Regions from separate parts of the Bacillus sp. C-3-6 genome, predicted to be linked through region 4. Evidence: predicted binding sites of a transcription regulator. Region 4 holds the regulator's gene; each other region holds the start of a gene.

Region 1 (7,297 bases), 1.3 Mb from region 4:
AGATTCCAACAGAAACAACAAAAACGTCGTCAAAACGGTGTTTTAAATATTGCAATCGCTATTGTATTACTATTAGTAGCTATTGTAGCATATCAATTGTTCGTTCCTAGTACGAAAGAGCAAGCATCTTCTACTGATAAGAAAGTCTCTCAACAAACAACAAAGAATGAGAAAGCTGGAAAATCAGAAGATAAAGAATCTGCTAAGAAAAAAGAAAAAGAGCAAGCAGAAGCTAAGCAAAAAGCTGAAGAAGAGAAGTTAAAGGCTGAGGAAGAAAAGAAAAAAGCTGAAGAAGAAGCGAAAGCTAACGAGAAAGTATCAGCTGAAAAAACTGTATCCAAGGCAAAAGAGGCTTATACAAAACCTTCTTGGAAAGCTGTAGGAACAGAACAAGGTTCATCACCAGCGATGACGTTTAAACAGGGGTCATCAGATTGGAATGAGATGCAAAGTGCAATTGCTGCAGGTATTGAAGTGCCGAAGGAGCAATTAGTATTCCATTTTGTTGGAAGAGACAAAACTGGAAAGAGTAAAGCTTATGGTGACGTTCAAGATAAGCAAAGTGGAAAAAGATATTACGTAAATATTGATTGGGTAGACAATGAGGGCTGGAAACCAGTACTTGTTCAAACTCTAAACTAAAAAAGAGAAGCTCCTTAGGAGCTTCTCTTTTTTAGTTAACGCAATTTCTTTAATTTAAAATGAACAACCGCGCTATAATACGGTCTTTTGCTTTCAGGATCCATAACCATTTGATGTGAGATGTGATGAACTTCAAGCATAAGTGCTTTATTATTATCGATTTGTTCACTAATTTTTCGTTCTAAAGAAGCTAAGTCTCCCGCTTCAAAAAATTCTACTTTATCTTCTAACATTTCAAAGGTAAATGACATGAAGACGGCCCCTCTCCTATGTAATCAACTATAGTGTAACAAAGAAAAGAAGGAAATACCATGTACATTTCAATTGACATTTTTAGAAAGAGGGAATATCATACTGATAAAACCGATAAGAAAAAGGGGAATTTTTATGGGCACAGAATTTAATGGTTTATTTGATGAGTGGGCTCATACGTACGACTCATTCGTACAAGGCGAAGATATACAATATAAAGAAGTTTTCGCCCATTATGAGGATATTCTAGAGGATGTAGTTAACAAGTCATTTGGTAATGTATTAGAATTTGGTGTCGGTACAGGTAATTTAACAAATAAATTATTACTTGCTGGCCGCACAGTTTACGGTATAGAACCGTCGCGTGAAATGCGTATGATTGCAAAAGAGAAATTGCCAAAAGAATTTTCGATTACAGAAGGTGATTTTCTTTCGTTTGAAGTCCCAAATTCAATTGATACCATTGTAAGCACCTATGCATTTCATCATTTAACAGATGATGAAAAAAATGTAGCGGTTGCGAAGTATAGTCAATTGCTAAACAAAGGTGGTAAAATAGTGTTTGCTGATACGATATTTGCAGATCAAGATGCATATGATAAAACTGTTGAAACAGCAAAACAAAGAGGTTTTCACCAGTTAGCAAACGATTTGCAAACGGAATACTATACACGCATTCCAGTTATGCAGACTATTTTTGAAAACAATGGCTTCCATGTAACGTTTACGAGATTAAATCATTTCGTTTGGGTAATGGAGGCAACTAAGCAATAGAAAGAGGGATTAGATTGAGAATTGCTGTAATTGGAGCAATGGAAGAAGAAGTACGTATTTTACGTGACAAATTAGAACAAGCAGAGACAGAAACGGTTGCAGGTTGTGAATTTACGAAAGGACTATTAGCAGGACATGAAGTAATCTTGTTAAAGTCTGGTATTGGTAAAGTAAACGCAGCGATGTCAACGACAATTTTATTAGAAAAATATAAGCCTGAAAAAGTAATTAATACTGGTTCAGCTGGTGGATTCCATCATTCTCTAAACGTTGGTGATGTAGTTATTTCCACTGAAGTTCGTCACCATGACGTAGATGTAACAGCATTTAACTATGAATATGGTCAAGTACCAGGAATGCCGCCTGGATTTAAAGCTGATGAGGCGTTAGTTGCATTAGCTGAGAAATGTATGCAAACTGAAGAAAATATTCAAGTTGTAAAAGGCATGATTGCAACAGGCGATTCATTTATGAGTGATCCGAACCGCGTTGCAGCCATCCGTGATAAATTTGAAAATCTTTATGCGGTAGAAATGGAAGCAGCAGCTGTCGCACAAGTATGCCACCAATATGAAGTTCCGTTTGTTATCATTCGCGCACTTTCTGATATTGCTGGTAAAGAATCAAATGTTTCATTTGATCAGTTTTTAGATCAAGCAGCTCTTCATTCTACAAACTTTATCGTAAAAGTGTTAGAAGAGTTAAAGTAATGTAACAAAAAGGCAACTGTCTCATATAAAGAAAATACATACAGTTGCCTTTTCTTTATTGGCAAACAAGGGGGAGAACACGATGAATGTATATCGTGGAGTTCATGAGTTAATTGGTCATACACCAATTGTAGAAATTACTCGTTTTTCACTTCCGAAAGGGGTCCGCTTATTTGCAAAGCTTGAATTTTATAACCCAGGCGGAAGCGTTAAGGATCGTTTAGGAAGAGAATTAATCGAAGATGCGCTAGAAAAAGGGCTTGTTACCCAAGGTGGAACAATTATTGAACCGACTGCTGGGAATACTGGTATTGGACTGGCACTTGCAGCATTAGAACATGATTTACGTGTTATCGTTTGTGTACCAGAGAAATTTAGTATTGAAAAACAAGAATTGATGAAAGCACTAGGTGCAACGGTCGTGCATACACCGACTGAGCAAGGAATGACCGGTGCAATTGCAAAAGCAAAAGAATTAGTAAATGAAATACCGAATTCATACTCTCCAAGTCAGTTTGCGAATGAAGCAAACCCGCGTGCTTATTTCAAAACACTAGGTCCTGAACTTTGGGATGCACTGAATGGAGAGATTAACATATTTGTTGCTGGAGCAGGAACTGGCGGTACGTTTATGGGGACTGCATCTTATTTGAAAGAAAAAAATATAGATATTAAAACAGTTATCGTAGAGCCAGAAGGATCTATTTTAAATGGTGGTAAGGCTGGTTCACATGAGACCGAAGGAATTGGACTGGAATTTATCCCGCCATTTTTGAAGACATCTTATTTTGATGAAATTCATACGATTTCTGATCGGAATGCATTTTTACGAGTGAAAGAATTAGCGCAAAAAGAAGGACTTCTCGTTGGGAGCTCTTCAGGAGCAGCATTTCATGCGAGCTTACTTGAGGCAGAGAAGGCAGCACCAGGTACAAATATTGTAACCATTTTTCCTGATAGCAGTGAGCGCTATTTAAGTAAAGACATATACAAAGGATGGGAATAAAAAATGAGAGCAAAGACAAAGTTAATTCATGGTATTCGCATAGGAGAACCTTCAACTGGATCTGTAAACGTACCGATCTATCAAACAAGTACGTACAAACAAGAAGCGGTTGGTAAGCATCAAGGATATGAATATTCACGTACAGGCAACCCAACACGTGCAGCTTTAGAAGAAATGATTGCCGTATTAGAAAATGGTCATGCTGGATTTGCATTCGGTTCTGGAATGGCTGCTATTACAGCGACAATTATGTTGTTCTCAAAAGGTGACCACGTTATTTTAACAGATGATGTTTATGGTGGAACGTATCGTGTTATTACGAAAGTATTAAACCGCTTCGGTATTGAACATACATTTGTAGACACAACAAACTTAGAGGAAGTTGTAGAAGCAATTCGTCCAAATACGAAAGCGATCTATGTGGAAACACCAACGAACCCACTACTAAAAATTACTGATATTAAGAAAATATCTACTCTTGCTAAAGAGAAAGATTTATTAACAATTATTGATAATACATTCATGACGCCATATTGGCAGTCGCCGATTTCTTTAGGAGCAGACATTGTACTTCATAGTGCAACGAAATATTTAGGAGGTCATAGTGACGTAGTTGCAGGTCTAGTAGTGGTAAATAGCCCACAACTAGCAGAAGACCTTCACTTTGTACAAAACTCAACAGGAGGTATTCTTGGACCACAAGATAGCTTCTTACTACTTCGCGGTTTAAAAACGTTAGGAATTCGTATGGAAGAACATGAAACGAATTCACGCGCTATTGCTGAATTCTTAAATAATCATCCAAAAGTAAATAAAGTATATTACCCAGGTCTTGAATCACATCAAAACCACGAATTAGCAACAGAACAAGCAAATGGATTTGGTGCTATTATTTCGTTTGATGTAGATAGTGAGGAAACATTAAATAAAGTACTTGAGAAACTGCAATACTTTACACTTGCTGAAAGCTTAGGAGCAGTAGAAAGTTTAATTTCTATCCCATCTCAAATGACACATGCATCAATCCCAGCAGATCGCCGTAAAGAATTAGGAATTACAGATACATTAATTCGTATTTCTGTCGGTATTGAAGATGGTGAAGATTTAATTGAAGATTTAGCACAAGCGCTAGCGTAATAAAAAATGCACTGCTAATGTGGAGCAGTGCATTTTTATTATGTTAATTTGTGAAACATTTCACAAATTAGACATACACAAATGAAATGATTTCATGTATATTGAATTCATGAAATGTTATTCACGAGCAAACTTGTGAAATGTTTCACAAACAATGGGATTCATGTAGGACGGTAACTCTATTTTTTTTCGCTAATCGGGACTTATTATGACCTATAGGGACTTATAAAGACCGTGATAACAGAATAGGAGGAAATTTGCATGGTAGTCAAAGAGAAAGTTGTAAATGAAATGCAAGAGGTAAAAGAGATGATTGATATGTTAGTAAATAACGGTCAACAAGCTTTACAAGCATTAGAAAGTTTTACACAAGAGCAGATTGACAACATTGTTCATGAAATGGCATTAGCAGGTGTTGATCAACATATGCCACTTGCAAAATTGGCTGTTGAAGAAACAGGCCGTGGTGTCTATGAAGACAAATGCATTAAAAATATTTTTGCCACTGAATATATTTGGCATAGTATAAAGCAAAATAAAACGGTAGGAATTATTCACGAAGATCCTCATGAAGAAATAATAGAAATTGCAGAACCTGTCGGTGTAGTAGCTGGGGTAACACCAGTAACGAATCCAACGTCGACAACAATGTTTAAAGCGTTGATTGCGATAAAAACGAGAAATCCAATTATTTTCGCATTTCATCCTTCTGCACAAAATTGTTCGGTGGCAGCAGCGAAAACCGTATATGATGCAGCAATGAAAGCTGGTGCACCAAAACATTGTATTCAATGGATTGAAAGACCGTCTGTCGAAGCGACGAAACAATTAATGAACCATGAGGGTGTGGCACTCGTTCTAGCAACTGGAGGCGCTGGTATGGTGAAATCAGCTTACTCTACTGGAAAACCAGCGCTAGGTGTAGGTCCTGGTAATGTACCGTGTTATATAGAAAAATCAGCACATGTAAAACGAGCTGTTAATGATTTAATTTTATCGAAAACATTTGATAACGGTATGATTTGTGCATCGGAACAAGCAATCATTGTCGATAAAGAAATCTATGATGATGTTAAAACAGAAATGATCGAAAACAATTGTTACTTTGTAACAGAAGAAGAAAGAAAAAAATTAGAAAAGCTCGTTATAAATGAAAATACATGTGCAGTAAATAGTGATATTGTAGGAAAATCAGCACAGTATATTGCCGAATTAGTTGGGATTACTGTTCCTGAACATACAAAAATGCTTGTAGCTGAAATTCAAGGTATCGGAGCAGCATACCCGTTATCTCGTGAGAAACTGAGCCCAGTATTAGCCTGTGTGAAGGCGAATTCATTAGAAAAAGGATTTACATATTGCGAAGAAATGTTGAACCTCGGTGGTTTAGGACATTCAGCAGTTATTCATTCTACAAATAAAGAAGTGCAAAAGCAATTTGGATTACGTATGAAAGCTTGCCGTCTCATTGTAAATGCACCTTCATCACAAGGTGGAATAGGGGATATATATAACGGATTTATTCCATCACTTACACTTGGTTGTGGTTCTTACGGAAAAAATTCAGTTTCCCAAAATGTAACAGCGACTCATTTATTAAATATAAAAAGGCTGGCAAATAGAAAAAAGAATATGCAGTGGTTCAAATTGCCACCAAAAATTTATTTTGAAAAACATGCTACAGCGTATTTAGCAAATATGCCTAACATTTCACGTGCATTTATTGTAACGGATCCTGGAATGGTTGAACATGGCTATGTGGATACAGTCACGCACTATTTAAACAAGCATGCAAATGATGTGAAAATTGAAGTTTTCTTTGAGGTCGAACCAGATCCATCAGATGAAACTGTCTTTAAAGGTGCGGAAATGATGAGAAGCTTTAAGCCAGATGTAATTATCGCACTTGGTGGTGGTTCAGCTATGGATGCAGCAAAAGGAATGTGGTTATTCTATGAGCATCCAGAAACGACATTCTATGGCATTAAACAGAAGTTTTTAGATATAAGAAAACGTACATGTAAATATCCGGAATTAGGAAATAAGGCGCAGTTTGTTGCGATTCCAACAACATCAGGAACAGGATCAGAAGTGACACCATTTGCGGTTATTACAGATAAGAAAAATAATATAAAGTATCCGCTCGCAGATTATGAATTAACACCAGATGTAGCAATTGTTGATCCGCAATTTGTAATGACAGTACCACCACATGTAACAGCAGATACTGGTATGGATGTTTTAACACATGCAATTGAGGCGTATGTGTCTGTTATGGCAAATGACTATACAGATGGATTAGCATTAAAAGCTATTGATCTCGTATTCAAATATTTACCGAGAGCATATAAAGATGGAAATGATGAAGAAGCACGGGAAAAAATGCATAACGCTTCTGCAATTGCAGGGATGGCATTTGCAAATGCTTTTCTAGGTATTAATCACAGCTTAGCACATAAAATTGGTCCAGAATTCCATATTCCGCACGGACGTGCAAATGCAATTCTTATGCCGCATGTAGTCCGCTATAATGCTATTAAGCCAAGAAAACACGCATTGTTCCCAAAATATGAGCACTTTGTAGCAGATGAACGCTATGCACATATTGCGAGAATGCTCGGGCTTCCAGCAAGCTCAGTAGCAGAAGGTGTGGAATCACTCGTCAAAGCAATTATTGAGCTTGGAAAAAGCTTAAATATTAATATGAGTATTGCCGGACAAGGGGTAGATAAAGAGCAATTTGAAGAGGTTGTTGGAGTATTAGCAGAAAGAGCTT
Region 2 (7,297 bases), 850 kb from region 4:
TTACATATTATATCATCGCGGGGTGGAGCAGTACGGTAGCTCGTCGGGCTCATAACCCGAAGGTCGCAGGTTCAAATCCTGTCCCCGCAACCAAATGGTCCCGTGGTGTAGTGGTTAACATGCCTGCCTGTCACGCAGGAGATCGCCGGTTCGACCCCGGTCGGGACCGCCATTTTAATAAGGCTCGGTAGCTCAGTCGGTAGAGCAGAGGACTGAAAATCCTCGTGTCGGCGGTTCGATTCCGTCCCGAGCCACCATTTTGAAGTCGCAAGCCGGCTTAGCTCAATTGGTAGAGCAACTGACTTGTAATCAGTAGGTTGGGGGTTCAAGTCCTCTAGCCGGCACCACTTTCAAAATGAGCCATTAGCTCAGTTGGTAGAGCATCTGACTTTTAATCAGAGGGTCGAAGGTTCGAATCCTTCATGGCTCACCATTTTCAATTTAATGCGGGTGTAGTTTAGTGGTAAAACAAGAGCCTTCCAAGCTCTGGTCGAGAGTTCGATTCTCTTCACCCGCTTTTCAATTATGGGCCTATAGCTCAGCTGGTTAGAGCGCACGCCTGATAAGCGTGAGGTCGATGGTTCGAGTCCATTTAGGCCCACCATAATTGTTCCGCAGTAGCTCAGTGGTAGAGCTATCGGCTGTTAACCGATCGGTCGTAGGTTCGAGTCCTACCTGCGGAGCCATATTTATAGAGAAGTACCCAAGTGGCTCAAGGGGCTCCCCTGCTAAGGGAGTAGATCGCGAACGCGGTGCGAGGGTTCGAATCCCTTCTTCTCTGCCAGTAATTGGCCCGTTGGTCAAGTGGTTAAGACACCGCCCTTTCACGGCGGTAACACGGGTTCGAATCCCGTACGGGTCATACTAAAAGAGATAGCATAAACTGCTATCTCTTTTTTGTTGTGTATAGATATAGAAGAAGCTATGACAGATTATAAATAATAAGTTTAAAATAGGATTACCTTTTCTCATGCATAAGAAGAGATAATCCTATTTTTTGAACATGTTTTAACTCTCTATTGAATGTCCATCTTGTTTAATAACAGCATGATTATATGCGAAGTGAAGAGTTTTGTATCCTAAAAGTGCAATAGTGAAGGCAAGGCCTCCTGCTATAATAGCCACACTAAATCCTGCTCGAGCTCCAAAATTATCAATAACTAAACCAGCTATCGCTGATCCTAGGGAGACTCCAATTCCAAGTCCTGTAATTGCCCAAGTCATTCCTTCTGTTATTTTTGATTCAGGTACGATTCTTTCCACAAGCCCCATAGTAATAATCATAGTAGGAGCGACAGATAGTCCTGCAAAGAAGACAATAACTATTAGCCAAGCAATAGTATTTACGAAAAATAGTGGCAGCATTGTTATCATGGAAAGTGTGACTGCTATTAAAAAATGATTATAGGGTGGAGCATTGAGTTTAAGAGTACCGAAAATAAGGCCTGCCAGGCATGAACCGATTGCATAGACAGAAAGTACAAAGCTAGCAGCTACTGCGTTTCCTTGATGTTCAGCAAAAGCTACACTAACGACATCTATTGTGCCAAAGATAGTACCTATAGCAATGAGTGTGAATACTAGTACTCGCAAAGAACCAATTTTAAATACTGTTCCTTTGTTTGTAATGTCGCCAGGGTGTACAGGTGGTTCTGTGCTTTTTTGTAGGATGAATAGGCATACCCCAATTGTAAGAAAAACAGATGATAAAAGTGGCCCTGCTTCTGGGAAGAACATAACACTTAAACTGACAGATAATACAGGACCAATTATGAAGCAAATTTCGTCGACGACCGATTCAAAGGAAAATGCTGTATGCAATTTATGGGATCCACGGTATAGTTTAGTCCAACGTGCACGTACCATAGCTGACATATTTGGCATACAACCTGCACATAAGGCGGATAGAAATAGCGTCCAATAAGGAGCTTCATATTTCGTACATAGAAGTAAGAGGATCGTAAAGAAAACACTGATACCTGTAGTCGGAAGAAGTATGCGAGATTGCCCTAATTGATCGGCCATCCGAGAAATATGAGGAGCTAGTAAAGCAGATGATAATGTAAAGGTGGCTGCAACAGCTCCAGCAAGCCAATAGTCACCACGTAACTGAGATAACATTGTAACAATACCAATGCCCATCATTGATATGGGCATCCGAGCTATAAACCCTGCTAAAGAGAATCCTTTTGTACCAGGAGCACTGAAAATCTCACGGTAGGAATTAAACATAATAATCACCAAAGTATTTGACGTTTGCATATACATTCTTCATTCTTTTAAATCCTCCTCTGTTTCATTAATACCTTCTATAAAAAGGGACAGTGAGTCAATGTAGGATATAGGTAAGAAGTTATATTATCTTGTAAGCTAGAAATAATTGACATACGCACCGTATGTAAATATCATATTGACATACGGTGCGTATGTCAATTGAAATGTTTTATCTCTGGATAGAGAGCCGATGTTTAAAGGAGTTATTCTTTTATATAGAGAACGATACTATAGTGCAATTCATTTTGAATAAAGAGAATGAATAGAAGTAGGAGGAAAAGATGATTAAAAAAACGAGAGCAGAAATGATTACTGAAACACGTGCTAAATTGCTGAGTGCAGCAAGAGAGGCCTTTGGTACAGTTGGATATGTAAATACGTCTATGGATGATTTTACAGCATCTGTCGGTTTAACACGTGGTGCAATTTATCATCATTTTGGTGATAAAAAAGGATTGTTAGAAGCAGTTGTAAAAGAAATTGATATCGAAATGGATAATAAATTAGGGAAAGTATCAGATGAAGCGGAAGGAAAATGGGAAGGGTTTGTTGGACGTTGTCGTGCGTATTTAACGATGGCACTTAATCCAGAAATTCAGCGAATTGTACTTCGTGATGCACCAGCAGTATTAGGAAATAGTTATTATCAATCATCGCATTCGCAATGTTTAACGACGATGGCGGAGATGCTTCAGCAATTAATGAAAGACTGTATTATTGAAAAGACGGACTGCGAAGCTTTAGCAAGATTCATAAATGGTGGACTAGTGGACCTTGCTTGTTGGATTGCGAATTCTGAAGATGCAGAAGCACATTTGTCTAAAGCTTTGCATAGCCTATCACTTATATTGAATGGTTTATTATTAGAAAAGAATGCATGATTTTGAATAATATCTTTTTATTAATATACGGTAATAGTTAAAAGGGAGGTGGTAAAGTATATGCTAATTCATTTATGTCACCGTAGTCTATATAGGCCAACTGACGTCCAGCGTATAAGGAGATAATGTGTTAGTTTGATTATAGAAATTGAATTTAGTTATAGGGAATAATCAAATCACATTCTTTTTATTCACAATCTAAAGAAAACGCCTCCATTGAAATTGATTCCACACCTATTCTAATAACTTTACACTCTATGTGAAAAAGTTCACAAATAGGTCATAATTTGTGAAGTAATTCACAATAATACGTGCTACAATATGAATGTAAAGAAGTTAAACAACATTAAATTAGTATTTTAATTAATTACTTAAACAATCATAAAAAATAGATGTGAACAATAGAGAGGGGAAATTACCATGAAAAAAGGTATCAATCGTGTAGTATTAGTAGGAACAGGAGCTGTAGGTTGTAGTTACGCTTACTCAATGATCAACCAAGGTGTAGCTGAAGAGTTCGTATTAGTAGATGTTAATGAAGCAAAAGCAGAAGGGGAAGCAATGGACTTAAGCCATGCGGTACCATTCTCTCCATCACCAACAAAAGTTTGGAGCGGTAGCTATGCAGATTGTAAAGATGCAGATTTAGTAGTTATCACTGCTGGATTACCACAAAAGCCAGGTGAAACTCGTTTAGACTTAGTTGAGAAAAATACAAAGATCTTTAAACAAATCGTTCGCGGTATTATGGATAGTGGATTCGATGGAATCTTCTTAATCGCAACTAACCCAGTTGACATTTTAACTTACGTAACTTGGAAAGAATCTGGTTTACCAAAAGAGCGCGTAATCGGTTCTGGTACTACTTTAGACTCTGCTCGTTTCCGTTACATGTTAGGTGACTACTTAGATGTAGATCCACGTAACGTTCATGCTTACATCGTTGGTGAACACGGTGACACTGAACTTCCAGTATGGAGCCACGCTACTATCGGTGTACAAAAACTAGAAACAATCTTAGCTAACAACGAACAGTACAATCAAGAAGACTTAGATAAAATCTTCGAAAACGTACGTGATGCAGCTTACCATATTATCGAGCGTAAAGGTGCAACTTACTACGGAATCGGTATGTCACTACTTCGTGTAACTAAAGCAATCTTAAACAACGAGAACAGCGTATTAACTGTATCTGCATACCTTGAAGGTCAATACGGAGAGAAAGATGCTTACGTAGGTGTTCCAGCTGTAATTAACCGCGAAGGTGTACGTGAAATCGTAGAACTTGAGCTAAATGAAGATGAAAAAGCGAAATTCGCTCATTCTGTAAAAGTATTAAAAGAAACAATGGCACCAGTACTATAATAATTGCTAAATAATTCAGAGGTGGGAAACTGCTTCTTACCTCTGAACTTATATAATTTAATATAAATTCCTTTTCCGGTTTCCCTTGTATATCCCCAATATACCCCTTTTGCTGGATAAGGGTCGTTTATAGAAAAGAGCACTCTACTTTACGTAGAGTGCTCTTTATTATCCCGCATTAACGGGCAGTAAGATCCCCACCTCAAAATGCAGCGAAAGCAAAGAAGTTAGTTTGGTGATCAACTGCCCGTAAAAGCCCGATTGGTGAGGGCTGATAATCAGTGAGGGATGAACACCCCCCCACTGATTAAAGTTTCACTTTATCATTTTTTAGGCGTTAATCCCAATTTCTTTAAAATATCTGTCAGTGTACCGCTTTTTGATTTTTCTACAGGTGTTTGTGATTTAGATGCATCTGGCCCTTTTTTCAAGAAGTTCTTTTCAACGAAGCGAATATCTTTTTCGTCGACAATCCCATCTTTATTAAGGTCTCCGTCTTTTACAGTTAGTCCTTTTTTACCATAGTTGCTAGCGATAATTTCAGCATCTTTAATATCGATTACTTTATCAGCATTTACATCGCCGGCAAGGTTTTCGTCAGGTCTTGCATAATAATATTGGCCAAGCAGCTTACCGTCTTTTTCAGTACCAAGTTTCGTTGTTAGGCGGCTTGTTAAATGTCCTGGCACTTCTACATATAGGTTATAGTCGCGTTTATTAACTGGAAGTCCATTTAGTTTGAAGTACCCATATTTATCTAGTGAACCTTCAAACTTATGACGGTAAGAATCAGTTGCGTATACTTTTACGCCAAGCTTTGCATAATCAAACTTTTCATCTAAATATCCACGTTCATTTAAGAATGCACCAGGTTTAATATTTCCTTCTACTAGTGAATTTAAGGACATAACTGAGAATGTTTGATCTTGAAGTACACGCATTCTATTTGGTTCTGATTCACCTTGTTTCCAGTAAACAAAAATTGGTGACTCTAATTGAGCGTTTGCTTCATAAAATTCATCATTTTCTACTTTGAAAGTTACATCAATGAACGGGAAATCACCATCTAATCCAGCAAAGTTTTTGTCATCGATAGTGCCGCCAACTGTAACCGAACCTGCCTCTAGTTTCGGTTCATTTACTTTTGCGGTTACTCCTTTTTCGGAAAGTAGCTTTTCAAAAGCAGGATTAAATTTTGCATTTGCAAATTTGAAGTTCTTCTCTAGGAAGTTTACATTAAATTGCCCAGCAACAAATTGTTTTACGTGTTTTGCGTTTAGTGTTACTGTGAACTCGTCATTTTTATATAATTCTTTTTTATCGTAACTAGCTTTCGCATATTGAGCACCTTGTGGGATAAACCAGTAGTTATTTACACCGCTTGGATAGTCAGCTCCTGCAGTTGCATAATCGAAAATATATACGCCTGTGTTCATTGGACCTTCCGTTCTGAAGGAGTCAGGTGTAATGCCAACTTTAAAGTCGCCATTTGCATTAATCGGTAAAAACTTATGCAAGTATGGAGAATAGTCATAGTACATAACGCCATTCGCTTCTTGCGTAATGTTTAATCCTTTTCCTTTTAAGTAGTCAACGTTTGAATCGTATACATTTCCTTTAATCCATAGTGCTTTTTTGCCATCTTCTACTGTATAATTTTCTTCATTTAACTCGTAAATACCAGGTTTTAATCCAGTTAGTTTCACTTCTGGTGGGGTATTATCAATTACAACATAATCACCTTTTACACGTGCTTTCCCAGCCTTATCATAACCGACAAACTCAATTGTGTAGTCTCCTTCTGGTAAGTTGATTTTCTCATCACCAATTGGTTTTGCAGGATCATTTGTAAAAGGATACACTTTTCCATTAAAGAATGAGTCTAAGTAGTAATACACATCAGTTTTTAGTCCACTTGTGTTTAATGTCCCAATGAAGCCCAGAGCTTTATCTGTTTTGGAATCTTTTACGATAAGATCTAACGTTTCAAGTTCGCTGTTTAATTGGAATGCCCCGTGAACATACGATTCACCGTATGGATTAAATTTAGATGTATCAGTTGAAATTGCTTTTCTTGATAGTATTGTATTTTCAATACCAGGCTCTGATACACGAATAGAGAATGGGATTTGATATGTTTCTTCTTTATTTTTCGTGTTCGTAATATGAATATATCCTTCATATCGGCCTTGTTTTACACCGGCTGGAACATTAATTTTTGCTTCAATTTCACCTGCTTTGCCAGCATCAAGAGTAATTGTTTCTGGAGCAGAGATTTTTACACCGTTTGCGACAGCATCGTTAATAGTAGACGAAGCTGGTGTATAAGAAATTTCTGTTTTAAATTCTTTTTTCTCTTGTTTATTATGATTAGTTACTTTTATATTTCGTTTTTGTTCAAGAGCTTCACCGTCTTTTTGATAAAACTTACCGAATGCAATAGATCCAGTTTCTTCGGGCACTTCAATTACTTCATCATTTACAACAGTTTGTGTCGTATCTAATACTTTAAAGCTTGTTTCTGTACGAACGGCGTTGTAAGCATCTACTCGCCCAGCTCCAACTTCATACACCGAATATTTTTCTTTTAAATCATCAGCTGTGTTCATAAGAGACGCTTTTACATCGAACGGAGAGTAGTCTGGGTGTTCTTGTAAAATTAGAGCAGCAACGCCAGCAATATGAGGGGAAGCCATAGATGTTCCTTGCATACGCTCATAGGAAACAGCGTAGTTTTCACCCTCTTGCGGGTCGTTAATATATTCAGGAACTGTTGA
Region 3 (7,297 bases), 680 kb from region 4:
AACAGGAACAATTGGTGATCCGAGTGGACGACAATCGGAGCGTCAACTTCAAACGTTAGAAGTGGTTCAGCATAATGTAGATGCGTTAACAGCACAAATGAAAAAGCTATTTGATTTTGGCGGAAATAGCGAAGTGAAGATGGTAAATAATTATGATTGGACACATGAAATAAATATTATTGAGTTTTTACGTGATTACGGGAAAAACTTTAGCATCAATAGCATGTTAGCGAAGGATATTGTAGCAAGCCGTTTAGATACAGGTATTTCTTTCACAGAATTCACATACCAAATTTTGCAAGCGCTGGATTTCCATCATTTATACACGAAAGAGGATGTTCAACTTCAAATTGGTGGTAGTGACCAGTGGGGAAATATTACGAGTGGTTTAGATTTAATTCGTAAGTTAGAAGGTCATGAGGCGAAAGTATTCGGATTAACGATTCCGTTATTATTAAAATCGGACGGTACGAAGTTTGGTAAATCAGCAGGTGGTGCGGTTTGGCTTGATCCCGAAAAAACGACACCGTTTGAATTTTACCAGTTCTGGGTAAATACAGATGACCGTGACGTAATTAAATACTTGAAATACTTTACGTTCTTAACGAAAGAGCGTATTGATGAATTAGCAGCGAAGGTAGAAGCGGAACCTCATAAACGTGAAGCGCAAAAAGTGTTAGCGGAAGAAATGACGAAATTCGTTCATGGAGAAGAGGCATTATTACAAGCTGAGAAGATTACAGCAGCGTTATTTAGCGGGGATATTAAATCGTTAACAGCTGATGAAATTGAACAAGGCTTTAAAGAAATGCCTACGTTCCAGTCTTCAAAAGAGACGAAAAACATCGTAGAGTGGCTAGTCGATTTAGGAATTGAACCATCTAGACGACAAGCACGCGAAGACATTAATAATGGTGCGATTTCTATGAATGGTGAAAAAGTAACAGATGTGGGTACGGATGTTACTGTAGAAAATTCATTTGATGGAAGATTTATTATTATTCGTAAAGGGAAGAAGAACTACAGCCTTGTGAAGTTAGGCGAATAGTTTGTGTGAAAGGATGGGAGTAGGAAGAATACTTCCATCTTTTCGTATACACAATTTGGACATAAAATAATCAGTAAATTTAGATAATTAAAAGGGTTATATTATTCTTCTGCCGAATAAATAAGTTAGAGAAAATTACGGATAAAAATAGCCCGAACCATGCTGGGCATGATTCGGGCTTATATTCAGATTAGTAAGCTAAGCTGAATAGACCTTTAATATGTGATAAGTAACGAACGTTACTTGCTTCTTTCATTAATGATGCTGGTAAGCCTTTAAGTGGAGTATTGCTTGCTCCAATTGTAGCAACCGCATCTTTACGTCCTAGACTAGCAAGTGTTCCAGAGTTTACAGGTGCGAACTCTTCGAATGCTTTGCCTTCTAGTGCTGCGTATAAGTTGTATCCAATTAACTCACCCATTTGCCAAGCGATTTGTGCAGTTGGTGGGTATGGACGACCGTCTGGAGAGAAGACAACAGCGCTGTCTCCAGCAACGAATACGTCTTTGTGAGAAGTAGATTGTAGGTATGCATCAACTGTTGCACGTCCACGGTTAACTTCAAGACCTGATTCACCGATTAATGGGTTACCTTGAACGCCACCTGTCCAAACGAATGTGTTAGCAACAAGTTTTTGACCGTCTTTTAAGTCGATTTCATTGCCAGCAACGTTTGTTACAGGAAGACCTGTTAAGAATGTAACACCGCGTGCTTCTAGGCTAGTAGTTGCACGTTCGATTAAGTGGTCTGGTAATACTGGAAGGATTTTTGGACCTGCTTCAACAAGAAGAAGTTTAACTTCTTTTGGATTTACGCCGTGGCTTTTTGCAAGTTTAGGCATAATGTCAGCAAGCTCACCAACTAGCTCAACGCCAGTTAATCCGCCACCACCGATTACGATTGTAGCATCAGCTTCGTTTTTCGTTTTCGCGTATTCACGAATACGGTCTTCAACGTGTTTGTAGATTTTGTTTGCATCAGCAGCAGATTTTAATACCATGCTGTTTTCTTCTAGTCCTGGAATACCGAAGTAAGCAGTTTTACTTCCTAAAGCAACTACAAGTGCATCGTAAGATAAAGTAGTGCCGCCAGCTAGTTTGATTTCTTTGCTATCAACTGAGAATGACTCAACTGTTGCAATTTTAAGATCGATATCTTTACCTTTGAAAAGCTTTGTAAGTGGCATTGCAATTGCTTGCTCAGACACGTTACCAGCTGCAAGGCGGTGTAATTCAGTGATGATTTGGTGTGTTGGGTATTGGTTAATCACTGTAACTTGTGCTTCTGATTTGCTGTAATATTTACGTACGTTTAAAGCGGCAAGAAGACCGCCATAACCAGCGCCTAAGATGACAATTTGTTTTGACATAGTATGATATCCCCCGTCTTTACTAATTGTTGTTATAAGTTAAATTATTTATTGTTACGTTCTGCACTAATTTGAAGATATGCGTTCACAAAGCGGAACATTTTTTGTGCTTGTGGATCTTTTAGTAATTTTAATAGACCGAATAGGCCGATAACTTCAGTACTTTCGTCAGCACGATCTTTCGCTTCGATTGCAGTTGCAGCCATGCTTTTCACTGTATCTTTTACAGGTTCTACAAGCTCTGTAATTGCACCAACAGTGTCGCTTTTTAATACTTCATCAGTAGCAACAGTTTGAGCGAAGTCATAAGACTTAGTTAAAATGTTAACAAGCTCAGTTAATTTTGGAAGCTGTTCTACTAGTGTTGTTAATGATTCTTGTACCTCAGGTTTTAACAACTGATCAAGTACATCAAGTTGTCCTTGGCTAGCAGAAATTTGTACAGTTTCTTGTTCTGGCTTTGTTTGAGTCATAGTTTCTGGCATCTCCAATTCTCCTTTACGATAGCAATACTCTTATTTTTTATAAGTAAGATAGTAAACGTTTACGAAACTTTATGCAAAGTTTCACAAAACACAATAAAATGCCTTTAAATTTATGACAGCAAGTAAGCTGCAAACATAAATCTAAAACCATAACGTCTTACTTATTATTTATGAACTGTCCGATATATGGCTTGTCCGCATAATGGAAAAGCTCCGTTACCGGAAAGTGTATATAATATATATCCTATATTATATACTATATACACCTATGTTAACATAAAAATGATTCCTAATTATTTGATATTGAGTGTATAACGTAGTGCTGACAAGGTATGAAAGCGTATAAAATATTTTGTTTCAGTTAGAAATGTACATATATATATAGAAAAAAAGGAAAAAACGAACAAATTCATGTTCGTTTTTTCCTTTTTCCTATTATTCACCTTCTGCAATTAGCATCGATGTGTTACCTTCTTTTTCAAGATGGCATTCGCCCCAAGAACAAAGAGAGTCAAGAATGGATTCTAAAGACCAACCGTAGTCGGTAAGAGAATATTCTACTTTCGGTGGGACTTGGTTGTATACTTTTCTTTGAATGACCCCGTCGTCTTCTAATTCACGTAATTGCTGCGTTAACATTTTTTGTGTAATACCAGGCATGGAGCGTTTTAATTCACTCGTTCTCTTTGTACCTTTCGTTAAGTGACAAAGAATAACAACTTTCCATTTGCCGCCGATAACTTCTAAAGTCGCCTCTACAGGAATATTGTATTTCTTCATATGAACCCCTCCCTTTTTGAGTAAAGTAAGTTTAATAATACAAATGTTACTTTTTAGTACCTATAGCACTTTAAAGTACGTACTTTTTATTATGTTAAATATGTTTCATAATAGCACATGTAAGAGGCAAATGAGTAGTACGGTACCAAAAAGTGACTATGTTACTTTTTAGTGCCTATCGTACTTTAAAGTGCGTTCTTCAAAAAAGGAATGAAACCATTCATAATAGCATTTGTAAGTATGAAATATATTTTTTAGAAGATAAAAGGGCCTTTTTATCATACTATTATGATTGGATTTCTTGTAATAAGGAGGAATTCAATTGAGTTCATATACAGTACCATCTTCGGAAGCTCAGACGAGCCGAAGAAGTATGTTTGCTTTATTAGCGCTAGCAATTAGTGCGTTTGGGATTGGTACGACCGAGTTTATTAGTGTCGGTTTACTACCATCTATTTCAAAAGATTTAAATGTTTCGGTTACAACAGCCGGTTTAACGGTTTCCTTATATGCGTTAGGAGCAGCGGTAGGAGCTCCTGTTTTAACAGCGTTAACGGCTAGTATGTCGCGGAAGACATTATTAATGTGGATTATGATTATTTTCATTATTGGTAATGGCATTGCGGCGGTAGCAACAAGCTTCACTGTATTAATTATCGCAAGAATTGTATCTGCGTTTGCACATGGTGTGTTTATGTCAATTGGATCTACAATTGCAGCTGCAATCGTACCAGAGAATAAACGTGCTAGCGCAATTGCGATTATGTTTACTGGATTAACAGTTGCGACTATTACTGGTGTGCCAATTGGAACATTTATCGGTCAAGAGTTTGGCTGGAGAGCGTCATTTATGGCGATTGTCGTAATTGGAATTATTGCTTTCATCGCAAACAGTATACTCGTCCCATCTAATTTAAAAAATGGTGTACCTGTATCGTTTCGTGATCAATTTAAATTAATTAAAAATGGAAGACTATTACTTGTTTTCATTATTACTGCACTTGGATACGGTGGTACATTCGTAACATTTACGTATTTATCACCCCTATTACAAGAAGTAACAGGATTTGAAGCAAGTACCGTTACTATCATTTTATTAGTGTACGGAATCGCAATTGCGATAGGGAATATGGTTGGCGGGAAATTATCGAATCATAATCCGATTCGAGCGCTATTTTACATGTTCTTTATTCAAGCGATCATATTATTTGTTTTAACATTTACAGCGCCATTTAAAGTAGCTGGATTAATCACAATTATTTTCATGGGACTATTCGCATTTATGAATGTTCCAGGGCTACAAGTATATGTAGTTATATTGGCAGAGCGCTTTGTTCCAAGTGCGGTTGATGTTGCTTCAGCAATTAATATTGCCGCATTTAACGGAGGAATCGCTTTAGGTTCTTATATAGGTGGCCTTGTAACGAATTCGTTAGGATTAATCCATACTGCTTGGGTAGGCGGTCTTATGGTAGTAGGTGCCGTGATTTTAACAGCATGGAGCATGACATTAGAAAAAAGAGATCAAGTAAAATAAAAGGAGAGAAAATAAAATGAAAAACTTACAAAGTAAAACAGTATTAAATAATGGTGTAGAAATGCCTTGGTTCGGTTTAGGTGTATTTAAAGTAGAAGAAGGACCAGAACTTGTAGAAGCTGTAAAATCAGCGATTAAAGCAGGATACCGTAGCATCGATACAGCTGCAATTTACGGAAATGAAAAAGCTGTAGGTGAAGGAATCCGTGCAGGTATTGAAGCGACTGGTATTTCAAGAGAAGAATTATTTATCACTTCAAAAGTATGGAACGCAGATCAAGGATACGAAGAAACAATTGCTGCATACGAAGAGAGCTTAAAGAAATTAGAACTAGATTATTTAGACCTATATCTTGTTCACTGGCCTGTAGAAGGAAAATATAAAGATACGTGGAGAGCGCTAGAAACACTTTATAAAGAAGAGCGTGTACGTGCAATTGGTGTAAGTAACTTCCAAATTCATCACTTACAAGATGTAATGAAAGATGCAGAAATTAAGCCAATGATTAACCAAGTAGAATATCACCCTCGTTTAACACAAAAAGAATTACAAGCTTTCTGTAAAGAACAAGGTATTCAAATGGAAGCATGGTCACCACTTATGCAAGGTCAATTATTAGATAATGAAACATTACAAGAAATCGCTGAGAAACACGGTAAAACAACAGCACAAGTGATTTTACGTTGGGATCTTCAAAACGGAGTAATTACAATTCCAAAATCAACGAAAGAACACCGCATTATTGCAAATGCTGATGTATTTAACTTTGAATTAACAAAAGAAGACATGGAAAAAATCGATGCGTTAAACCAAAATCACCGCGTTGGTCCAGATCCTGATAACTTCGATTTCTAAGATTAAAGTAAGAAAGAAAAAAGAGTGCTTTTATGCGCTCTTTTTTTTGCATAAAAATATTTTCTAATTAAATACTACTTAGTATTAAGTTTGTTATTAAGGGGCTGTAAACATGAATATAAAGCAATCGTTCAAACTTTTAGCTATGTTTTTAAGTGTCTTATTTGTATTATTCCCACTTCAAAAAGCATTCGCAGAAGTTATGGATCATACAAAGTATGAAATGAATTGGAGTTATAGTAAGTCAAAGAAGAAACCAATTCGAACAGAACTTATTAAAACGGCAGATGGAAAAATTGCATTTTGCTTAAATGTAGATTTAAAATCTCCGAGCGGTCAAGATTTACCGGAAATGGGGAAAGTGGATATTAATGTGTACCGTGTACTGTTGAATGGATATCCACAAAAGAGCCCACAAGAATTAGGAGTATCTGATTGGAGAGAGGCGCATTACGCAACGCAGCTGGCAGTGTGGAATGCGTTAAAACAAATTGATGTTAATGATTTAGATTTCCGCAATAAAAATGTAGAGAAAGTAACGAAAGACATCGTTGCAAAAGCAAACGCTAGTGAAGAGTTACAAGAAATTACGATGGGTGTAACTCCTACAGAAGAACAAGAAGCAGTATTAAAAAATGATTTCTTTGAAACAGGTTTATATACAGTAGAAACAAATGCAAAAAGCGGAACGTATAAAGTGCAAGCAACAGGTGCACCAGCGGGCGTGAAATTTGCAAATGAAAAAGGCGAAACAAAAACAGAATTTAATGTAGGAGAGAAGTTCCGCATTTTAATTCCGAAACAAACACCAGCTGGTGGATTTAGCTTTAAAGTATCAGGAAATTTAACGAAACTACAAGGAATTGCGCATAAAGGTACACCGACTATTCAAAATGCAGTAGTATTACTTGAGCGTAGTGAAGAAAAAACAAGTCCAGAGTTAGCGGTAAGTTGGAAAAAGGCTGAGGCTCCAAATAAACCAAATAAGCCATATACTCCAAATGAACCGCATAAACCGAATCAAAAGAGATAATGAGAAAGCATTGGCGTATGCCAATGCTTTTTCATATGAATTCTTTAAAAATATATCAAGATAATAATTAATCGAGTGAAACACTATTTTAACGTTTGAAAAAGTATTTAAAAATAATAAAATATAACAAAATCTAAACATTACAATCAACGGATGTTATTCACAAAATTGTAACATTATTCTAATTAT
Region 4 (7,297 bases):
TCTTTTTCTTCGAGATAATTTAATTTTTCTTGAGCTACAGTTTTTTGAACAGGTGCCTGATTTTCTTGCTGTTCTTGTTGTTCAAATGCTGCGCGTTCAATCATTTCATTTTTCTTCTCCACATAGTAATCGTAATCCCCTAAATATTCCTGTGCACCTTCTGTTGATAACTCAACCACAGTCGTTGTTACACGGTTAATAAAGTAGCGGTCATGTGAGACAAATAGAAGAGTCCCTGGATAATCAATTAAAGCATTCTCTAAAATCTCTTTACTATTTAAATCAAGGTGGTTCGTAGGCTCATCCAGAATTAATAAATTTGACTTTTGCATCATAAGTTTCGCAAGAGCTAATCGAGCTTTTTGTCCACCACTAAGGGAAGATACTGGTTTCAGTACATCATCTCCTGTAAATAAAAAGTTCCCGAGTATAGTACGGATTTCTTTTTCAGGTTGCAGTGGATATTCATCCCATAGTTCATTTAAAACCCGTTTAGAAGATGTTAAGTTTGCTTGTTCTTGATCATAATAACCAACAGATACATTTGATCCGAAAGAAACATCGCCATTTAATAGTGGTAACTTATTCACAATAGATTTTAATAATGTGGATTTCCCAATTCCGTTTGGACCAACTAAAGCAACACTATCTCCGCGAGTTAAGCGCATAGTTACGTTTTCAATTATAGGGTCCTCATCATAGCCAATGGTTGCATCCTTTACTTGTAAAACATCATTTCCACTTTGCTTTTCAATATCGAAGTGGAATGATGCTGACTTAGAATCCCCTAATGGTCTCGTTAATAATTCCATTCTGTCTAGTTGTTTACGGCGACTTTGAGCACGTTTCGTTGTAGAGGCGCGAGCTATATTCTTTTGAACGAAGTCCTCAAGTTTTGCGATTTCATCTTGTTGTTTTTCGTAACGTTTCATTTCTTGCTCATATAATGCTGATTTTAAGTCTAAATATTTACTGTAGTTACCAACAAATCGTCTGCTTTCTTTATTCGAAATTTCATATACTTGTGTAACGAGTTTGTCTAAGAAATAACGGTCATGTGAAACGATTAATATTGCGCCAGGATAACCTTGTAAATATTGCTCAAGCCATGTTAATGTTTCGATGTCTAAATGGTTTGTAGGCTCGTCCAAAATAAGTAAGTCTGGTTTTGTTAATAATAATTTCCCAAGAGCTAATCTTGTTTTTTGCCCACCGCTTAAAGTAGAAATCGTCGTCTGGTGCGTTTCAACTGGGAAGCCAAGGCCGCTTAAAATGGAGCGAATATCCGCTTCATATTGATATCCACCTTGATCTTTATAATTGAGTTGCAATTGGTCATAATCAGCTAACAATCTTTCATATATAGCTTCGTTTGAAAAGTTTTCTTCTTTTCCCATTTCTTGCTCAAGCCTTCGAAGTTTTGTCTCCATTTGCTGTAAGTGGGTAAAGACGGTTAGCATTTCATCCCAAATTGTTAAAGACGTTTCTAGGCCGGTATTTTGAGCTAAATACCCGATTGAGACATCTTTCGGTTTTATAATTTCGCCACCATCATGTGATAACTCACCAGCGATAATTTTTAATAATGTAGATTTTCCAGCTCCATTCCTTCCAACTAATGCGATACGATCTTTTGTTTGTACTTCCAATTTTATGTTTGCAAGAATTGTTTCTGCACCGTATAATTTCGAAAGTCCATTTACTTGTAATAAAATCAATGTTTTCACCTCAAATAATTTCTTAACTTTGCCATGTTTATATTTCTCAATCATACTAAAAATAGTGTATAGTTTAAAATAAGAGAGAATACTTCTTCTCTTTATTATACAAGGAATTTAATGAGTGCTAAACTTCTGTATTTGATTAAAGTATATGAATAAAGATAGGAAGAGAGGAGAGGTTATATGGATCAGCAAAAGATTCCACAAGCCACTGCTAAAAGATTGCCTCTATACTATCGATTTATCCAAAACTTATCTCTTTCTGGTAAGCAGCGTGTTTCATCGGCCGAATTGAGTGAAGCGGTAAAAGTAGATTCCGCAACAATACGAAGAGATTTTTCGTATTTTGGAGCGTTAGGGAAAAAGGGATATGGATATAACGTAAATTATTTATTATCATTTTTCCGCGAAACACTTGATCAAGATGATATAACGCGTGTAGCACTTATTGGAGTAGGTAATTTAGGGACCGCTTTCTTACATTATAATTTCACGAAAAACAATAATACAAAAATTGAAATGGCATTTGATGTTAGTGAAGAGAAAGTTGGAACAGAAATCGGGGGCATTCCTGTATACCATTTAGATGAATTAGAAGAGAGATTATCAAATGATATACAAGTGGCAATATTAACAGTACCGGCTACAGTAGCACAAGCTGTAGCAGATAGATTAGCTGAAACGAGCGTGCATGGTATTTTGAATTTCACACCAGCACGATTAAACGTATCAGAGAATATTAGAATTCATCATATTGATTTAGCTGTAGAGTTACAAACATTAGTTTACTTTTTGAAAAACTATCCACAATAAAACGCAGAGGAAGCGACCTCTGCGTTTTATTATTGTTTCTTCTTTGTGAATTTAACTAATATAAGGCGAAGTGCCAAATTAAAATCAATTGTTGCCATAACTGCAAATAGTATTGTCCACACATTCCAGATTGTATCTGTTACGTTCGTAATGGCGAAGCGTGTAAAGATACATCCAAGAAGGAAGTATAGTGCAGCCATGAACAATGGTGAGTTTCTCATACAAAAAATCCTCCGATAAAGCCTTGCATTTTTTCAGCTTCTTTAATCATTTCTTGAATTTGCTCATTGCTCATAAAAATTTGCCCAATAGCGACTAATGTATTCATCGCAACATGAGCTGCAATCGGAACGATAATACGCTTCGTCTTCACATATAAGAAGGCGAATACGAGCCCCATAGCAGTGTATACCAATAAGTGAGTAAAATCAAAATGGATTGCTGCAAATACAAGCGAACTAATGATAGCTGCAATAAAGAAGTTAAACTTCTTATAAAGTGTACCAAATAAAATTTTTCTAAATACGATTTCTTCCAAGATAGGTCCGATTATAGATACGACAATAAGGAACCAAGGTGTCGTTCTTGCAATTTCCATCAGTTTCATTGTATTTTCTGAACCTTGTTTAATTCCTAGCAGCTGCATCTCGATCATACCGGCAACTATTTGTGAAAAGAAAGCCAAGAAGAAGCCGATGAAAATCCATCCAATAGTAGCTGGAACAGAAGAGCGCATTGCATCTAAATGCCTGTCACGAATGTCTGTTCTAAGTAACCAAAGTACGATACATAATGCAACAAAGAAGCTAATAATTGCCCAGTGTCCCGTTATGATTTGTCCTTTTTCCTCCATGGTAAATCCTCTATTATCATAGAGTCCTGTTTTTAGGAGAAGTGGTAATCCAACAATTCCAGATAACTGCATTAAAATGTATGTAACGATAATCCACCAGTATTGTTTCTTCAAATAGTTTAACCATCCTTTCTAACTCTAGTGTATGAGATGAGGTAGGATAACATGTAAATATGTTATCTACGATATAAACTTTCATTCGAATTATGATTTTTTTGTAAATCCGTATTTGAAATTAAAGTAGGAGACAGGAAAAAGTTGTACGTTTAGCGAAAACAACTTAGGGTGTCTTTCATATTGTAACATACGAGTAGGGGAAACAACGATTCATATAGTAAAGGCAGTATTCTATATAGAAAGTTTATATAGTAATTTGCGAAAAAATTATGATTTTTTTACTTGCAAAAGAAATTGAGATTATTTATTATTATAAGTGTGTTAGCACTCGGATGACTTGAGTGCTAATAAATAAAATTTACATACAAAATGAGGAGGTTATTGTTCATGCTAAAGCCATTAGGTGATCGCGTTGTAATTGAGCTTGTTCAAGCAGAAGAAAAAACAGCAAGTGGTATTGTATTACCAGATACTGCAAAAGAAAAACCACAAGAGGGTAAAGTTGTTGCAGTAGGTACTGGTCGAGTGCTTGAAAATGGTGAGCGTGTTGCTTTAGAGGTAGCAGCAGGTGATCTTATCATCTTCTCAAAATATGCAGGTACTGAAGTGAAATATGAAGGTACAGACTACTTGATTTTACGTGAAAGTGACATTTTAGCAGTTATCGGTTAATTATATAAATCTTAAAAAATCCAAGGGGGTCAATTATTATGGCAAAAGATATTAAATTTAGTGAAGAAGCACGTCGTTCGATGCTTCGCGGTGTCGACACTCTTGCAAACGCAGTAAAAGTAACACTTGGACCAAAAGGTCGTAACGTTGTACTTGAGAAAAAATTTGGTTCACCACTTATTACAAATGATGGTGTAACAATCGCAAAAGAAATCGAATTAGAAGATGCATTCGAAAACATGGGTGCGAAATTAGTAGCAGAAGTTGCTAGCAAAACAAATGATGTAGCTGGTGACGGAACAACAACTGCAACTGTATTAGCGCAAGCTATGATTCGTGAAGGTCTTAAAAACGTAACAGCTGGTGCTAACCCAATGGGTCTTCGTAAAGGTATCGAAAAAGCTGTTACTGCTGCAATTGAAGAATTAAAAACGATTTCTAAACCAATCGAAGGCAAATCTTCTATCGCACAAGTAGCTGCTATTTCTGCAGCTGACGAAGAAGTAGGTCAATTAATCGCTGAAGCAATGGAGCGCGTTGGTAACGACGGCGTTATTACTTTAGAAGAGTCTAAAGGATTCACAACAGAATTAGACGTAGTAGAAGGTATGCAATTTGATCGTGGATATGCATCCCCTTACATGATTACTGATTCTGATAAAATGGAAGCAGTTCTTGATAACCCATACATCTTAATTACTGACAAAAAGATTTCTAACATTCAAGAAATCTTACCAGTATTAGAGCAAGTGGTACAACAAGGTAAACCACTTCTTATCATTGCTGAAGATGTAGAAGGCGAAGCTTTAGCTACATTAGTAGTGAACAAACTTCGTGGTACATTCAATGTAGTAGCTGTTAAAGCTCCTGGATTTGGTGACCGTCGTAAAGCAATGCTAGAAGATATCGCAATCTTAACTGGTGGCGAAGTAATCACTGAAGAATTAGGTCGTGACTTAAAATCTGCTACAGTTGAATCTTTAGGACGCGCTGGTAAAGTTGTTGTTACAAAAGAAAACACAACTGTAGTTGAAGGTATTGGAAATACAGAGCAAATCGCAGCTCGCATCGGTCAAATTCGTGCGCAATTAGAAGAAACAACTTCTGAATTCGATCGTGAAAAATTACAAGAGCGTCTTGCGAAACTTGCAGGTGGCGTAGCAGTAATTAAAGTCGGTGCAGCAACTGAAACTGAGTTAAAAGAGCGCAAACTTCGCATTGAAGATGCACTTAACTCAACTCGTGCAGCAGTAGAAGAAGGTATCGTTGCAGGTGGTGGTACTTCACTTATGAACGTATACACGAAAGTAGCTTCTATCGTAGCTGAAGGCGACGAAGCAACAGGTATCAACATCGTACTTCGTGCACTAGAAGAGCCAGTTCGTCAAATCGCAATCAACGCTGGTCTAGAAGGATCTGTAGTTGTAGAGCGTCTAAAAGGCGAAAAAGTAGGCGTTGGTTTCAACGCAGCTACTGGCGAATGGGTTAACATGCTTGAGTCTGGTATCGTAGATCCAGCTAAAGTAACTCGTTCTGCACTTCAAAACGCAGCATCTGTTGCAGCTATGTTCTTAACAACTGAAGCTGTAGTAGCTGACAAGCCAGAACCAAATGCACCAGCAATGCCTGACATGGGCGGCATGGGCATGGGCGGTATGGGCGGAATGATGTAATTCCGTTTGCCCTAAAAAACATCCATTTCTATATAGAAATGGATGTTTTTTAGAAAAGGAAATGAATTTCTGTAGAATTTTGTCGCTTTCTCTCTTGACCATATAGATACTTCATTGTTAGAATCTAGGAAGATAATATAAAACGATCCTTCATATATCCTCAATGATATGGTTTGAGAGTCTCTACCGGGTTACCGTAAACAACCTGACTATGAAGGCAGTGTGTCTTATATTTATAAAGAGCGGAGACTATCTTTCTTTATAAAGCCAGACCCCTGCCTTTTCTTTGTTATGAGACTAGAGGCGGAGGACTGGCTTTTTTTATTATATTAGTAATGCTTTTCGCCAAATTGGTGAAAATATTTATATACGAGAACTAACGTTGGGGTGATTATTTTGAAGAAGCAACACGATACAATTATCGTTTTAGATTTTGGAAGTCAATACAATCAGTTAATAGCACGTCGAATTCGTGAGTTCGGTGTATACAGTGAACTTCATCCACATACAATTACTGCAGAAGAAATTAAAGCAATGAATCCAAAAGGGATTATTTTCTCTGGTGGACCAAATAGCGTATACGGTGAAGGTGCATTACATTGTGATGAAAAAATCTTTGAACTAGATTTACCGATCTTTGGTATTTGTTACGGTATGCAGCTTATGACACAACACTTCGGTGGTAAAGTAGAGCGTGCAAATCACCGTGAGTATGGAAAAGCTGTTCTTAAAGTAGAGAACGAATCAAAATTATATGCGAACCTTCCAGAAGAGCAAGTTGTATGGATGAGCCATGGTGACTTAGTAACTGGTTTACCTGAAGGATTCGTAGTAGACGCAACAAGTGAGTCTTGCCCAATTGCTGGTATGAGCAATGAAGCGAAAAACTTATACGGTGTACAATTCCACCCAGAAGTACGTCACTCTGAGCACGGTAACGATTTAATTAAAAACTTCGTATTCGGCGTATGTGGTTGTTCTGAAGGATGGAACATGGAGAACTTTATCGAAGTAGAATTAGAAAAGATTCGTGAAACTGTTGGAGACAAAAAAGTACTATGTGCACTTAGTGGCGGCGTAGACTCTTCTGTTGTAGCAGTATTAATTCATAAAGCAATCGGCGATCAGTTAACATGTATTTTCGTTGACCACGGTTTACTTCGTAAGGGTGAAGCAGAAGGCGTTATGAAAACATTTAGCGAAGGCTTCCATATGAACGTTATTAAAGTGGATGCACAAGAACGCTTCATGAATAAGTTAAAAGGTGTAGAAGATCCAGAACAAAAACGTAAAATCATCGGTAACGAATTCATTTACGTATTTGATGATGAAGCATCTAAATTACAAGGTATGGACTTCTTAGCACAAGGTACACTTTACACAGATATCGTTGAAAGTGGTACAGCAACTGCGCAAACAATTAAATCTCACCATAACGTTGGTGGACT

What was found. The regulator Rex, encoded in region 4, represses fermentation and respiration genes when NADH is low (regulators of the CRP and FNR family bind a similar motif). The targets are predictions, from matches to a motif close to TTGTGAAATATTTCACAA.
Region 1: adhE (bifunctional acetaldehyde-CoA/alcohol dehydrogenase) is a predicted target of Rex. The motif match lies at 4,570-4,587, and genes of this name have one in related genera.
Region 2: ACW0JX_RS23805 (L-lactate dehydrogenase) is a predicted target of Rex. The motif match lies at 3,443-3,460, and genes of this name have one in related genera.
Region 3: ACW0JX_RS24815 (DUF1641 domain-containing protein) is a predicted target of Rex. The motif match lies at 2,972-2,989, and genes of this name have one in related genera.

What each region holds. Positions count from the first base shown of each region.
Region 1 is NZ_CM137247.1:4,143,523-4,150,819, reverse strand. It holds gene ACW0JX_RS21320 (YrrS family protein) at 1-642, shown strand, start outside; gene ACW0JX_RS21315 (YrzA family protein) at 678-893, opposite strand; gene ACW0JX_RS21310 (class I SAM-dependent DNA methyltransferase) at 1,030-1,668, shown strand; gene mtnN (5'-methylthioadenosine/S-adenosylhomocysteine nucleosidase) at 1,683-2,378, shown strand; gene ACW0JX_RS21300 (O-acetylserine dependent cystathionine beta-synthase) at 2,461-3,384, shown strand; gene ACW0JX_RS21295 (bifunctional cystathionine gamma-lyase/homocysteine desulfhydrase) at 3,388-4,521, shown strand; gene adhE (bifunctional acetaldehyde-CoA/alcohol dehydrogenase) at 4,783-7,297, shown strand, end outside.
Region 2 is NZ_CM137247.1:4,627,522-4,634,818, reverse strand. It holds tRNA gene ACW0JX_RS23865 (tRNA-Met) at 17-93, shown strand; tRNA gene ACW0JX_RS23860 (tRNA-Asp) at 97-172, shown strand; tRNA gene ACW0JX_RS23855 (tRNA-Phe) at 182-257, shown strand; tRNA gene ACW0JX_RS23850 (tRNA-Thr) at 272-347, shown strand; tRNA gene ACW0JX_RS23845 (tRNA-Lys) at 358-433, shown strand; tRNA gene ACW0JX_RS23840 (tRNA-Gly) at 447-517, shown strand; tRNA gene ACW0JX_RS23835 (tRNA-Ile) at 528-604, shown strand; tRNA gene ACW0JX_RS23830 (tRNA-Asn) at 612-686, shown strand; tRNA gene ACW0JX_RS23825 (tRNA-Ser) at 694-784, shown strand; tRNA gene ACW0JX_RS23820 (tRNA-Glu) at 791-862, shown strand; gene ACW0JX_RS23815 (MFS transporter) at 1,009-2,232, opposite strand; gene ACW0JX_RS23810 (TetR/AcrR family transcriptional regulator) at 2,556-3,155, shown strand; gene ACW0JX_RS23805 (L-lactate dehydrogenase) at 3,576-4,520, shown strand; gene ACW0JX_RS23800 (S8 family serine peptidase) at 4,844-7,297, opposite strand, start outside.
Region 3 is NZ_CM137247.1:4,799,929-4,807,225, reverse strand. It holds gene tyrS (tyrosine--tRNA ligase) at 1-1,048, shown strand, start outside; gene ACW0JX_RS24820 (NAD(P)/FAD-dependent oxidoreductase) at 1,239-2,417, opposite strand; gene ACW0JX_RS24815 (DUF1641 domain-containing protein) at 2,462-2,902, opposite strand; gene ACW0JX_RS24810 (winged helix-turn-helix transcriptional regulator) at 3,338-3,682, opposite strand; gene ACW0JX_RS24805 (MFS transporter) at 4,056-5,219, shown strand; gene ACW0JX_RS24800 (aldo/keto reductase) at 5,236-6,075, shown strand; gene ACW0JX_RS24795 (thioester domain-containing protein) at 6,188-7,108, shown strand.
Region 4 is NZ_CM137247.1:252,459-259,755, forward strand. It holds gene ACW0JX_RS01480 (ABC-F family ATP-binding cassette domain-containing protein) at 1-1,718, opposite strand, end outside; gene ACW0JX_RS01485 (redox-sensing transcriptional repressor Rex) at 1,905-2,534, shown strand; gene ACW0JX_RS01490 (YdiK family protein) at 2,564-2,755, opposite strand; gene ACW0JX_RS01495 (CPBP family intramembrane glutamic endopeptidase) at 2,752-3,501, opposite strand; gene groES (co-chaperone GroES) at 3,892-4,176, shown strand; gene groL (chaperonin GroEL) at 4,215-5,849, shown strand; purine riboswitch at 5,980-6,081, shown strand; gene guaA (glutamine-hydrolyzing GMP synthase) at 6,246-7,297, shown strand, end outside.